DNA from 2 places in the Streptomyces sp. NPDC001002 genome. Region 2 is predicted to be linked to the other one. Evidence: riboswitches for the same ligand, from Rfam matches in the RefSeq annotation. Region 2 holds a riboswitch; the other holds the start of a gene.
The links. Region 2 has a riboswitch for cobalamin ahead of ACWDR3_RS31215 (ribonucleoside-diphosphate reductase subunit alpha). Riboswitches for the same ligand answer to the same signal wherever they lie in the genome.
Positions count from the first base shown of each region.

Region 1: it holds a riboswitch for cobalamin, as region 2 does, so the genes downstream of both, metE (5-methyltetrahydropteroyltriglutamate--homocysteine S-methyltransferase) here and ACWDR3_RS31215 (ribonucleoside-diphosphate reductase subunit alpha) in region 2, are expected to answer to the same signal.

Region 1 covers NZ_JBSFLV010000120.1:9,143-15,403, forward strand. Annotated here, with positions in the region: gene ACWDR3_RS36570 (enoyl-CoA hydratase/isomerase family protein) at 50-1,099, opposite strand; gene helR (RNA polymerase recycling motor ATPase HelR) at 1,404-3,569, shown strand; cobalamin riboswitch at 3,666-3,889, shown strand; gene metE (5-methyltetrahydropteroyltriglutamate--homocysteine S-methyltransferase) at 4,063-6,261, shown strand, end outside.
Region 2 covers NZ_JBSFLV010000084.1:23,917-30,177, reverse strand. Annotated here, with positions in the region: gene ACWDR3_RS31230 (nSTAND1 domain-containing NTPase) at 1-874, opposite strand, end outside; gene ACWDR3_RS31225 (CHAP domain-containing protein) at 1,160-1,831, shown strand; gene ACWDR3_RS31220 (GNAT family N-acetyltransferase) at 1,906-2,412, shown strand; cobalamin riboswitch at 2,477-2,605, shown strand; gene ACWDR3_RS31215 (ribonucleoside-diphosphate reductase subunit alpha) at 2,729-5,092, shown strand; gene ACWDR3_RS31210 (ribonucleotide-diphosphate reductase subunit beta) at 5,092-6,105, shown strand.

The sequences.
Region 1 (6,261 bases), on a different contig from region 2:
AGCCTAAGCCGTCGCCTCAGAAAGCCGTTTCCCGGCCTCCCAGGTCGGGTCAGGTACGCGGCTCGCCCAGCCCCAGCTCCCGCTCACCCAGCGACTCGAAGAAGCGCTCCACATCCGCGTCGCTCACCTCGGCGAGGGTTGCCGGTGACCAGTGCGGGTTGCGGTCCTTGTCGATGACCTGGGCGCGGATGCCCTCCACCAGGTCGGGGGCGGTGAGGGCCGCGCAGGAGACGCGGTACTCCTGGTCCAACACTCGCTCCAGCGAGCCGAGTTGCCGGGCTCGGCGCATGGCGGACAGGGTGACCTTGAGGGCGGTGGGTGACTTGGTGAGCAGGGTCTCCGCCGTCTCCTTCGCGGCAGGGTCGCCGTGCGCGAGGAGTCGATCGATGATCTCCTCGACCGTGTCGGCGGCGTAGCAGGAGTCGATCCACTCCCGTCGGCCCGCCAACTCCCCTTGTGGAGAAGGCCGTTCATGGCGATCGAGCGCTTCCCGGACGGGTCGGGCGGCCAGGTCCTCGACGAAATCCGGGAGTGAGTCGGAGGGTACGTAGTGATCCGCCAGGCCGCACAACAGAGCGTCCCCGGCGCCGACTTGCGCGCCCGTCAAGGCCAGGTGCGTGCCCAGCTCGCCCGGGGCGCGGGAGAGGAGATACGTACCGCCCACGTCCGGCACGAAGCCGATCCCCGTCTCCGGCATGGCCACCCTCGACCGCTCGGTGACCACGCGGACAGTGCCGTGTGCGGAGATGCCGACCCCGCCGCCCATGACGATGCCGTCCATGACAGCGACGTAGGGCTTGGGGTAGTGCGCGATGCGGGCGTTCAGGTGGTACTCGTCCCGCCAGAAGGCGGCCGACGCGGTGCCGTCGCCGTCGCGGGCATCGTCGTGGACGACCCGGATGTCACCGCCCGCGCACAGGCCTCGCTCTCCCGCGCCCGTGATGACCACGGTCTCGACGGAAGAGTCGGACTCCCAGGCGGTCAGGGCCTCGTCGATGCGGCGGACCATCGCGTGGTCCAGGGCGTTGATGGCCTTCGGGCGGTTGAGGGTGATGTGGGCGGCCCGGCCGGCCGTGGTCAGCAGCACGGATTCGCGCATGGTCTCCTTGGTTCCTTCCAGAAGCCGGTGGACCCGCAGGTCACGGACGATCTTCCGGACACCGTACGCGCAGCACACTTGGAGACCGCACAACACAAAGGCAGGGAGGTCACAGCTCTCCCTGCCACTACCAACCTATAGCGCACCGGGGGCCTTGCGGCAAGGCCCCCATCGTGGCGCACAATCACCGACCCGGGCCAAAAGGCGCCCACAGACGGGTGGACCGTATCGACGCACACCACCTGGGCCCGTCGAGCCGACGCCCTGCCGCACACCCCATCTTCGGAGCCTCGGAGCCAACTACGTGAACCCCCTCACCACCAGCGCGTTCGACCTTCCCGACCGGCTCTCCGCGAAAGCCGACCCGGCCCTGATCTCCGGCGACGAGCAGCACTTCGCGGCCATCGCGGCGTGCCTGGAGGAGTCGATCGCCGAGCTGACCGAGCGCCTCGACACCGCCCGCAGGGCACCCGGCGGTCTCGGCCGGGAGGCGATGGACCGGGACACCGAGGTCCACCAGGTGACCGCCCGGCTGCGCACCCTGCGCCGCTTCGGCCTGGATCTGTGCCTGGGGCACATGGTCCTCGCGGACGGCTCCGAGCCCGTGTACGTCGGACGCCTCGGCCTCACCGACAGCACGGGCCGTCGGCTGCTGCTCGACTGGCGCTCCCCCGCGGCCGAGCCGTTCTTCGGCGCCACCCACGCCAACCCGATGGGTCTGGCGAGCCGCCGCAGGTACCGCTGGTCCGAGGGCCGGATCAGCGACTACTGGGACGAGGTGTTCAGCGCCGACGGGTTCGCGGGGCATGCCGCGCTCGACGACCAGTCCGCCTTCATCGCCAGTCTCGGCAGCAATCGGTCGTCCCGGATGCGGGACGTGCTCGGCACCATCCAGGCCGACCAGGACGCCATCATCCGCGCGGGCTCCCGCGGCACGCTCGTCGTCGACGGCGGACCGGGCACGGGCAAGACCGTCGTCGCCCTGCACCGCTCCGCCTACCTCCTGTACTCCGACCCGCGTCTCGGCCATCGCCGTGGCGGTGTCCTGTTCGTCGGTCCGCACCGGCCCTACCTGGACTACGTCTCCGACGTCCTGCCCAGCCTCGGCGAGGAGGGCGTGCAGACCTGCATCCTGCGGGACCTCGTCGCCGAGGGAGCCGCGGCGGCGGTCGAGAGCGACCCCGACGTGGCCGCCCTCAAGTCGTCCGCGGACCTGGTGAAGGCGATCGAGAGGGCCGTCAGGTTCTACGAGGAGCCGCCCGCCAAGGGCATGACGGTCACGACCCACTGGTCCGACATCCCGCTGACCCCCGACGACTGGGCCGTGGCGTTCGACGCGGCGGAGCCCGGAACCCCGCACAACGAGGCGCGCGAGCAGGTCTGGGAGGAGCTGCTCACGCTCCTCATGGAGAAGCACGAGGGGGACGCCCCGACCACCCTGCTGCGCAAGTCGCTGCTGCAGAACCGGGCGCTGCTGACGGCCTTCAACCGCGCCTGGCCGCTGCTCGAAGCGATCGACCTGGTCGGCGATCTGTGGACGGTCCCCGCCTATCTGCGGATGTGCGCCCCCTGGCTGGACCGCGACGACGTGCAGAAGCTGCAGCGCGCGGAGGCCCAGGCCTGGACGGTGTCCGACCTCCCCTTCCTGGACGCGGCGCGACAGCGGCTCGGTGACCCTGAGGCGGCGCGGCGCGAGCGTCGGCACAAGGCCGTCCTCGCCGCCCAGCGCGAGCGCATGACCCAGGTCGTCGACAACCTGATCGAGGCCGTGGCCACCTCGGGCGACGACGGCGACGAGGGCATCGGCCTGGTGAAGATGCTGCGCGGCGAGGACGCCCAGGTCAGCCTCGTCGACGAGGCCGAACTGACCACCGTCGACCCGGACTTGCTCGCCGGCCCGTTCGCGCACGTCGTCGTGGACGAGGCGCAGGAGCTGACCGACGCGGAGTGGCAGATGCTGCTGGTGCGGTGTCCGTCCCGGAGCTTCACCATCGTCGGGGACCGCGCCCAGGCCCGGCACGGGTTCACGGAGTCGTGGCAGGAACGGCTCGAACGCATCGGGCTCAACCGGATCGACGTGGCCTCGCTGAGCATCAACTACCGCACGCCGGAAGAGGTCATGGCCGAGGCCGAGCCGGTCATCCGGGCCGCGCTCCCGGACGCCAACGTCCCGACCTCCATCCGCAGCAGCGGCATCCCCGTCGTCCACGGACCCGCCTCGGATCTGACCGACGTCCTCGACACCTGGCTCACCGCGCACGACGACGGGATCGCCTGCGTCATCGGCGATCCCACGTTCCGGGCGACGTCCCGCGTCCGCTCCCTGACTCCCGAGCTGTCGAAGGGACTCGAGTTCGACCTGGTCGTCCTCGTCGACCCGGAGAAGTTCGGCGAGGGCATCGAAGGAGCGGTCGACCACTATGTGGCGATGACCCGGGCGACCCAGCAACTCGTCGTCCTCACCAGCTGACCACCCCTCCTACGACCAGGGCTGATCCGGTCCCGAGTGGGCCGGCTCACCCTCCGGATGGTGGACGCGGCGCTTCGGTCCGTCGCGTCACCCCGTAGGCTGGCGGATGCAGCTGGTTCGCCCCGTCCGCCAGACGGGATGCGTCGCAAGAGGGAACCCGGTGGGAATCCGGGACTGCCCCGCAGCGGTGAGCGGGAACGACCGCCGTCATACGCACTGGGCCCACGAAGGGCTTGGGAAGCGACGGCCAGTAGGAGTCCGCCGGGAGACCGGAGGACGTGCCCGCGAGTCCGAAGACCTGCCACCTGCCCGCGTACGGCCGATTCGTGCGCGGACATCCCGGTGACCTCGTGGGCGGGTCGGCGTACATACCAGGCGGACGACCGCGCGGTTCCCATTGCCGCTCAGGGTCGTGCCCGCCCGGTCTCGTCACCCTTCGCGCTCGCGTCCCGTCGCCGGGATCTCAGGGATCCATCTCGCGAAGGAGATCTCCGTGACCACCAGGACCGCAGCCGCGGCAGCGCGGGCCACCGTGTACGGCTACCCCCGCCAGGGCCCGGACCGGGAACTGAAGAAGGCCATCGAGGGCTACTGGAAGGGCCGCGTCACCGCCGACGCCCTGCGCGCCACGGCCGCAGAGCTCCGTGCCACCAACTGGCGGGAGCTGGCGAAGGCCGGCGTCGACGAGGTGCCGACCGGCGACTTCTCGTACTACGACCACGTCCTCGACGCCACCGTCATGGTCGGCGCCGTCCCCGCCCGCCACCGCGCCGCCGTCGAAGCGGACGCTCTGGACGGCTACTTCGCCATGGCGCGCGGCACCCAGGACGTGGCGCCGCTGGAGATGACGAAGTGGTTCGACACCAACTACCACTATCTGGTGCCCGAGTTGGGGCCCGACAGCGTCTTCACCGCCGACTCGACCAAGCAGGTCGAGGAGTTGGCGGAGGCCCTGGCCCTCGGGCTGAACGCCCGTCCGGTGCTGGTCGGCCCGATCACGTACCTCCTGCTGGCGAAGCCGGCTCCGGGCGTACCTGCCGACTTCGACCCCCTCACCCTGCTCGACCGACTGCTGCCGGTGTACGCCGACGTCCTCGCCGACCTGCGCGCTGCGGGCGCCGAGTGGGTGCAGCTGGACGAGCCCGCCCTGGTCCAGGACCGCACCCCGGCCGAGCTGAACGCCGCCACGCGCGCCTACCGTGACCTCGGTGGCCTCACCGACCGGCCGAAGATCCTGGTCGCCTCGTACTTCGACCGGCTCGGCGAGGCGCTGCCGGTGCTGGCGAAGGCGCCGGTGGAGGGGCTCGCGCTGGACTTCACCGAGGCCGCCGCGGCCAACCTCGACGCGCTGGCCGCCGTGGGCGGACTGCCCGGCAAGCGGCTGGTCGCCGGTGTGGTCAACGGCCGCAACATCTGGGTGAACGACCTGTCCGCGTCCCTTTCCACCCTCGGCACCCTGCTCGGCCTCGCCGACCGGGTCGACGTGTCCGCCTCCTGCTCGCTGCTGCACGTGCCGCTCGACTCCGCCCGGGAGCGGGACATCGAGCCGCAGATCCTGCGCTGGCTGGCGTTCGCGAAGCAGAAGACGGCCGAGATCGTCACCCTCGCCAAGGGGCTCGCCCAGGGCACCGACACGATCGCCGCCGAACTCGCCGCCAACCGTGCGGACTTGGCCTCCCGCGCGGGCTCGCCGATCACGCACGACCCGGCGGTACGGGCCCGAGCCGCCGCCGTCACGGAGGCCGACGCCCGCCGCTCCCAGCCGTACGCCACACGTGCCACGGCCCAGCGTGCCCACCTCGGTCTGCCGCTGCTGCCGACCACCACGATCGGCTCCTTCCCGCAGACCGGTGAACTGCGCACCGCCCGCGCGGACTTGAGGGCTGGCCGGATCGACACGGCCGGCTACGAGGAGCGCATCAGGGCCGAGATCCAGGAGGTCATCTCCTTCCAGGAGAAGACCGGTCTGGACGTCCTGGTGCACGGCGAGGCCGAACGCAACGACATGGTCCAGTACTTCGCCGAGCAGCTCACGGGGTACCTGGCCACGCAGCACGGCTGGGTGCAGTCCTACGGCACCCGTTACGTCCGCCCGCCGATCCTGGCCGGCGACATCTCCCGCCCCGAGCCGATGACCGTGCACTGGACGACGTACGCCCAGTCCCTCACCCCGCGCCCGGTCAAGGGCATGCTCACCGGGCCGGTCACCATGCTCGCCTGGTCCTTCGTCCGGGACGACCAGCCGCTCGGCGACACCGCCCGGCAGGTGGCGCTCGCCCTGCGCGAGGAGGTCAACGACCTTGAGGCGGCCGGGACTTCGGTGATCCAGGTCGACGAGCCCGCCCTGCGCGAGACGCTCCCGCTGCGCACCGCCGATCGTGCCGCGTATCTGGCGTGGGCGACCGAGGCGTTCCGGCTCAGCACGGGTGGGGTGCGGCCGGACACGCAGATCCACACCCACATGTGCTACGCCGAGTTCGGGGACATCGTCCAGGCCATCGACGATCTCGACGCGGACGTCATCAGCCTGGAGGCGGCCCGCTCGCACATGCAGGTCGCGCGCGAACTCGCCGCCCACGGCTATCCGCGCGAGGCGGGACCGGGCGTGTACGACATCCACTCGCCGCGGGTGCCTAGCGCGGAGGAGGTCGCCGATCTACTGCGTACCGGGCTCAGGGCCATCCCCGCCGAG
Region 2 (6,261 bases):
TCATAGGTTCGAGGAGGAAGGGAGCCGCGCGCAGGGCAGCGGTGAGCCCGGGGTGGGTCAGGCAACGGCCGTAGAAATCGGCGCGCATGCCGAGCACCACGAGGACGACGGGTTCGCCCGCGCCGTCACGGAGCGCGGTCAGCTCACACAGCAGGTCGAAGAAGGCCCGCCGCTGCCCAGGGTCCTGGCACTGCGCGAACGCCTCCTCGAACTGGTCGACGAGGACCAGGGTCCGGTAGGGCCGTTCGGCCGGCCGCTCCCCCGGTCGCGGGTCCGCCGCACGCAGCAGGTCGGCGAAGTCCCCGGCGGATGAGCGTACAGCGGCGAGCGTGCGGTCGGGGTCGGTGCGCAGGCGGGCGGTGACAGCCTGCGCGAGCCGGTCCAACGGCTGCTCGCCCGGGGTGAGTTCGATGACCGGCCAGTCCTGTGAGCCCGGCAGCCGGCCGGCCGCGAGGGCGCCCATGAGTCCCGCCTTGAGGAGCGAGGTCTTGCCCGCGCCGGACGGCGCCACCACGACATAGGGGCCCTGGTCGGGAGCCCGCCGGTCGAGACCCTCGATCAGGGCGCCGACGGCAGCGCCTCGACCGCGGTAGAGATGAGCCCAGGCGGCCGTGTAGGCGGCGAGGCCGCGGAACGGACAATCGCCTTCCGGGCTGCGGGGGGTGGGGAGCTTACGGCCGCTGCGTACGACTTCCCGCTCGTGGAGGGCGATGAGCCGGCCGTCGGTGCCGAAGTACGTGTCCAGGGCCTGGGCGAGAGTGGCACTGCCCGGTGCCCGGCCGTTCTCGACGCGACTGATGTGGGCCTTGTCGTACTTGACCTTCGTACTCAGCGCGTCCTGGGTCAGACCGGCCGCCATCCGGCGCCGCCGCACCTCGGCGCCATAGCCGGCTGCCTTGCCGTTTCCTGATCCGTCCGGCCGGTCGGCGTCACCGTCCCCGCCTGTTGCCGGTTGCCCCTCGCTTCGGCAACCGGCAACCCCCTCATCGGCCTCGTCGAACTCTGATCGCACCTGCTACACCTGTCGTCACATCGTCGCATTCCGGAGTCGGCAACCTACCCGGAGTGACGGCGCGTTCAGCGGGCGCGGCATCACATGCGAGAACGCGAGTTGTGCGCCGCGCCCCTTATCCCTTCACCCACCACCCCGGAGGAATCCGTGCGCCACCATGCCCTGCACAGCCTGATCGCGGCCGCCCTGCTCGCCGTCCCCGCCCTCGTCTGCGCTCCCGCGACCGCGTCCACCGCCCCGGCCACATCGGCCGCCCGCCCGAACTCGGCGCCGAGTCCCCTCCGTCAGGCCATCGTGGACCGCGCCAACACCGCTCTCACCACCGCGCACCGCTACAAAGCGACCCCCAACGGCCCGGTCAGGCTGAGCACGCCCGGCGACTCCGGACACGACAACTACCTGGGCGGCAAGAACCTCAACGAGTACAACGGCTTCAACGGAGACGCGTGGTGCGGCTACTTCGCCCGCGCGATGTGGGCCAACTCGGCCGCGACGCCCACCGACTACAAGTCCTCCCGGGCCTGGGAGACCGGCGTGGGCGACCGGTTCCACCCCTACCGACCCGGACAGCCGCCGCAGCGCGGGGACGTGATCGTGTGGCACAACCACAACAGCCGTGCGCCCAGGGGGCATGTCGCGGTCGTGGTGGCAGTGGGCGGCAGCGACGGCCGCACGGTGACCACCGTCGAGGGCAACGCGGGCCGCGGCTCCGACAGCATCACCATGAAGCAGTACCGCTGGGTAGGCGCCGAGGGACCGAAGCTGCCCGGCCGCAACAACGCCACGCTGAAGGTACGGGGTTACGCCGCCCGCAGCTGAGCCGCACCGGACGAGCGGGCCGTCGGAGAAAAACCGGCGGCCCGTTGTCGTACCCGTCGGGCACACTCGCCCCCATGGACATCGTGATCCGGGCAGCGCACCCCAGCGAATACGAGACCCTCGGCGAGATCACCGCCCAGGCCTATCTCCAGGACGACCTGCTGACCTTCGGGGAGAGCGACTGGTACCTCGGCGAGCTCAGAGACGTGGCCAAGCGGGCGACCGTCGCCGACGTATTGGTCGCCGCGGACGGGGACCGGATCCTCGGCGGGGTCACCTTCGTCACGGCCGGCACGCACATGGCCGAGCGGGCCGGCCCCACCGAGGCCGAGATCCGGATGCTCGCCGTCGACCGGGCCGCCCGCGGCCGGGGCGCCGGCGAGGCACTCGTCCGCGCCTGCGTCGACCGCGCGCGAGCCGCCGAGGACTGCACCGGCATCGTCCTGTCCACCCAGCCGACCATGCGCGCCGCCCACCGCATCTACGAACGCCTCGGCTTCGTCCGCGTCCCGGAGCGCGACTGGAACCCCATTCCGGAGGCCGGCGACTTCGTGCTGCTCACCTATCAGTTGACGTTCTGACACGCTCCGAAGTCGGCGCGCGACACAACATCTAGGGGTGCTACTACAACCCAGCACAAGATGTATGCTCATGCTCGCTGTCGTCGCAGGGGAATCCGGTGCGAATCCGGAACTGTCCCGCAACGGTGTACTCATGCGTGTTCGCACACGTATGGGCGTCAGTCCGAGGACCTGCCGACAGTGCGCCCGACCAAGCCGGTCGGGTGCCATGACGTCCGGGCCTCGTGGAATGGGCCGGGGACGCGACGCCGTCGTGCGTTCGTGGCTGCCCCCTGCCCTCCGCCAGGCCCCCGTGCCCAGCGAGGGAGAGCCCCACGTGACCATCGCGCCAGCCGACCCGGCTTCAGTCACCGCGCCGGAGACCGACGGCCCCGGTACCGCGTTGCTGCGGATCCTGACCGAGCTGACCGCCGACCTCCCCGACGCAGACCCCGGCCGCGTCGCCGCCGCCGCGCTGCGCGGCCGCTCCGCGCAGGCCGACGAGGCCGAACTGCGCGAGCTGGCCACGGAGGCCGCCGCCGGTCTCATCTCGGAGGACCCCGCCTACTCGCAGGTCGCCGCCCGGCTGCTGACCATCTCGATCCGCGCCGAGGCCGCCTCGCAGGGCGTGACGTCCTTCACCGAGTCCGTCGCCGTCGGCCACCGCGAGGGCCTCATCGCCGACCGCACCGCCGAGTTCGTCCGCGTCCACGCGGCCCGCCTCGACGAACTGATCGACCGGCAGGCCGACGACCGCTTCGGCTACTTCGGCCTGCGCACCCTGCACAGCCGCTACCTGCTGCGCCACCCCATCACCCGCAAGGTCGTCGAGACCCCGCAGCACTTCATGCTGCGCGTGGCAGCCGGTCTGGCGGAGGACGACAGCAGGCGTGCGCTCGACGAAGTCGCCTCGCTCTACCGCCTGATGAGCCGGCTCGACTACCTCCCCTCCTCCCCCACGCTCTTCAACTCCGGCACCCGGCACCCCCAGATGTCGTCCTGCTACCTCCTCGACTCCCCGCTGGACGAGCTGGACTCCATCTACGACCGCTACCACCAGGTCGCCCGCCTCTCCAAGCACGCCGGCGGCATCGGCATCGCCTACTCCCGCATCCGCTCCCGGGGTTCACTGATCCGCGGCACGAACGGGCACTCCAACGGCATCGTCCCGTTCCTCAAGACGCTCGACGCCTCCGTCGCCGCCGTGAACCAGGGCGGCCGGCGCAAGGGCGCGGCCGCGGTCTACCTGGAGACCTGGCACTCCGACATCGAGGAGTTCCTGGAGCTGCGGGACAACACCGGTGAGGACGCCCGGCGTACGCACAACCTGAACCTCGCGCACTGGATCCCGGACGAGTTCATGCGGCGGGTCAACGAGGACGGCGTCTGGTCCCTGTTCTCCCCCGCCGATGTGCCCGAACTGGTCGACCTGTGGGGCGCGGAGTTCGACGCCGCGTACCGCAAGGCGGAGGCCGCCGGGCTCGCCCGCAAGACCATCCCGGCCCGCGACCTCTACGGCCGCATGATGCGCACCCTCGCGCAGACCGGCAACGGCTGGCTGACCTTCAAGGACGCGGCCAACCGCACCGCCAACCAGACCGCCGAGCCAGGCCACACGGTCCACTCCTCCAACCTCTGCACGGAGATCCTGGAGGTCACGGACGACGGCGAGACCGCGGTCTGCAACCTGGGCTCGGTCAATCTCGGCGCCTTCGTGGTCGGCCGGGACATCGACTGGGACCGGCTGGACGAGACCGTCCGCACGGCCGTCACCTTCCTCGACCGGGTCGTCGACATCAACTTCTACCCGACCGAGCAGGCGGGCCGCTCCAACGCGAAATGGCGTCCGGTCGGCCTCGGTGCCATGGGCCTCCAGGACGTCTTCTTCAAACTCCGCCTCCCCTTCGACTCCCCCGAGGCCAAGGCCCTCTCCACCCGCATCGCCGAGCGCATCATGCTCGCCGCGTACGAGGCGTCGACGGACCTGGCCGAGCGCAACGGCCCGTTGCCGGCCTGGGAGAAGACCCGCACGGCCCGGGGCGTCCTGCACCCCGACCACTACGACGTCGAACTGACCTGGCCGGAGCGCTGGTCGGCACTGCGGGAACGTATCGCCAGGGTAGGCATGCGCAACAGCCTCCTGCTCGCGATCGCCCCCACCGCCACCATCGCCTCGATCGCGGGCGTCTACGAGTGCATCGAGCCGCAGGTCTCCAACCTGTTCAAGCGCGAGACGCTGTCCGGTGAGTTCCTCCAGGTCAACTCGTACCTGGTCGACGAGTTGAAGAAACTCGGCGTCTGGGACGCCCGCACCCGCGAGGCCCTGCGCGAGGCCAACGGCTCGGTGCAGGCCTTCGCCTGGATCCCGGCGGACGTCCGCGCGCTGTACCGCACGGCGTGGGAGATCCCGCAGCGCGGCCTGATCGACATGGCCGCGGCCCGCACCCCGTACCTGGACCAGTCCCAGTCCCTCAACCTCTTCCTGGAGACCCCGACCATCGGCAAGCTCTCGTCGATGTACGCGTACGCCTGGAAGCAGGGCCTGAAGACGACGTACTACCTGCGGTCGAGGCCGGCGACGAGGATCGCCCGCGCGGCCCAGGCCCAGACCCAAACCCCCATCCCCGTCCAGCAGATCGCCGACCCCGACGCGGTCGCCTGCTCCCTGGAAAACCCCGAGTCCTGCGAGGCATGCCAGTAATGACCACCGAAGCCAAGAACCTTCTCGACCCGGGCTTCGAGCTGACCCTCCGCCCCATGCGCTACCCCGACTTCTACGAGCGCTACCGGGACGCCATCAAGAACACCTGGACCGTCGAGGAGGTCGACCTCCACTCGGACGTCACCGATCTCGCGAAGCTGACGCCGGGTGAGCAGCACATGATCGGCCGGCTGGTCGCGTTCTTCGCGACGGGCGACTCGATCGTGGCGAACAACCTCGTGCTGACGCTGTACAAGCACATCAACTCCCCCGAGGCGCGGCTCTACTTGAGCCGTCAGCTCTTCGAGGAGGCCGTGCACGTCCAGTTCTACTTGACGCTCCTCGACACCTACCTTCCCGACCCGGAGGACAGGGCGGCCGCCTTCGACGCGGTGGAGAACATCCCCTCCATCCGCGAGAAGGCCGAGTTCTGCTTCAAGTGGATCAACGAGGTCGAGAAGCTGGACAGCCTCCAGACCCAGGCCGACCGCCGCCGCTTCCTCCTCAACCTCATCTGCTTCGCCGCTTGCATCGAAGGGCTGTTCTTCTACGGGGCCTTCGCTTACGTGTACTGGTTCCGGAGCCGGGGGCTGCTTCACGGTCTGGCGACCGGCACGAACTGGGTGTTCCGCGACGAGACCATGCACATGTCCTTCGCGTTCGACGTCGTCGACACCGTCCGCAAGGAGGAGCCGGAGCTCTTCGACGACCAGCTCCAGCAGCAGGTGACCGACATGCTGAAGGAGGCCGTCGAGGCGGAGTTGCAGTTCGGGCGTGATCTGTGCGGTGAGGGTCTGCCGGGCATGAACACCGAGTCGATGCGTCAGTACCTGGAGTGTGTCGCCGACCAGCGGCTCCAGCGGCTGGGCTTCGCGCCGGTGTACGGCTCCGAGAACCCCTTCTCCTTCATGGAGTTGCAGGGTGTGCAGGAGCTGACCAACTTCTTCGAGCGCCGCCCGTCGGCGTACCAGGTGGCCGTGGAGGGGTCGGTCGACCTCGACGAGGACTTCTGACGTCAAGTCCTGGGACGGCCCATGGAGCTTCCATGGGCCGTCCATGGACCTGCTATGCGGCGGCAAAGTTCTTCCGGCGCATCTGGTTCCGCCTCCATGGCCCCGGTTACGTTCTGGCCGTCCTGTTCATGCCATGCATAGCGGCAGCACAGGGTG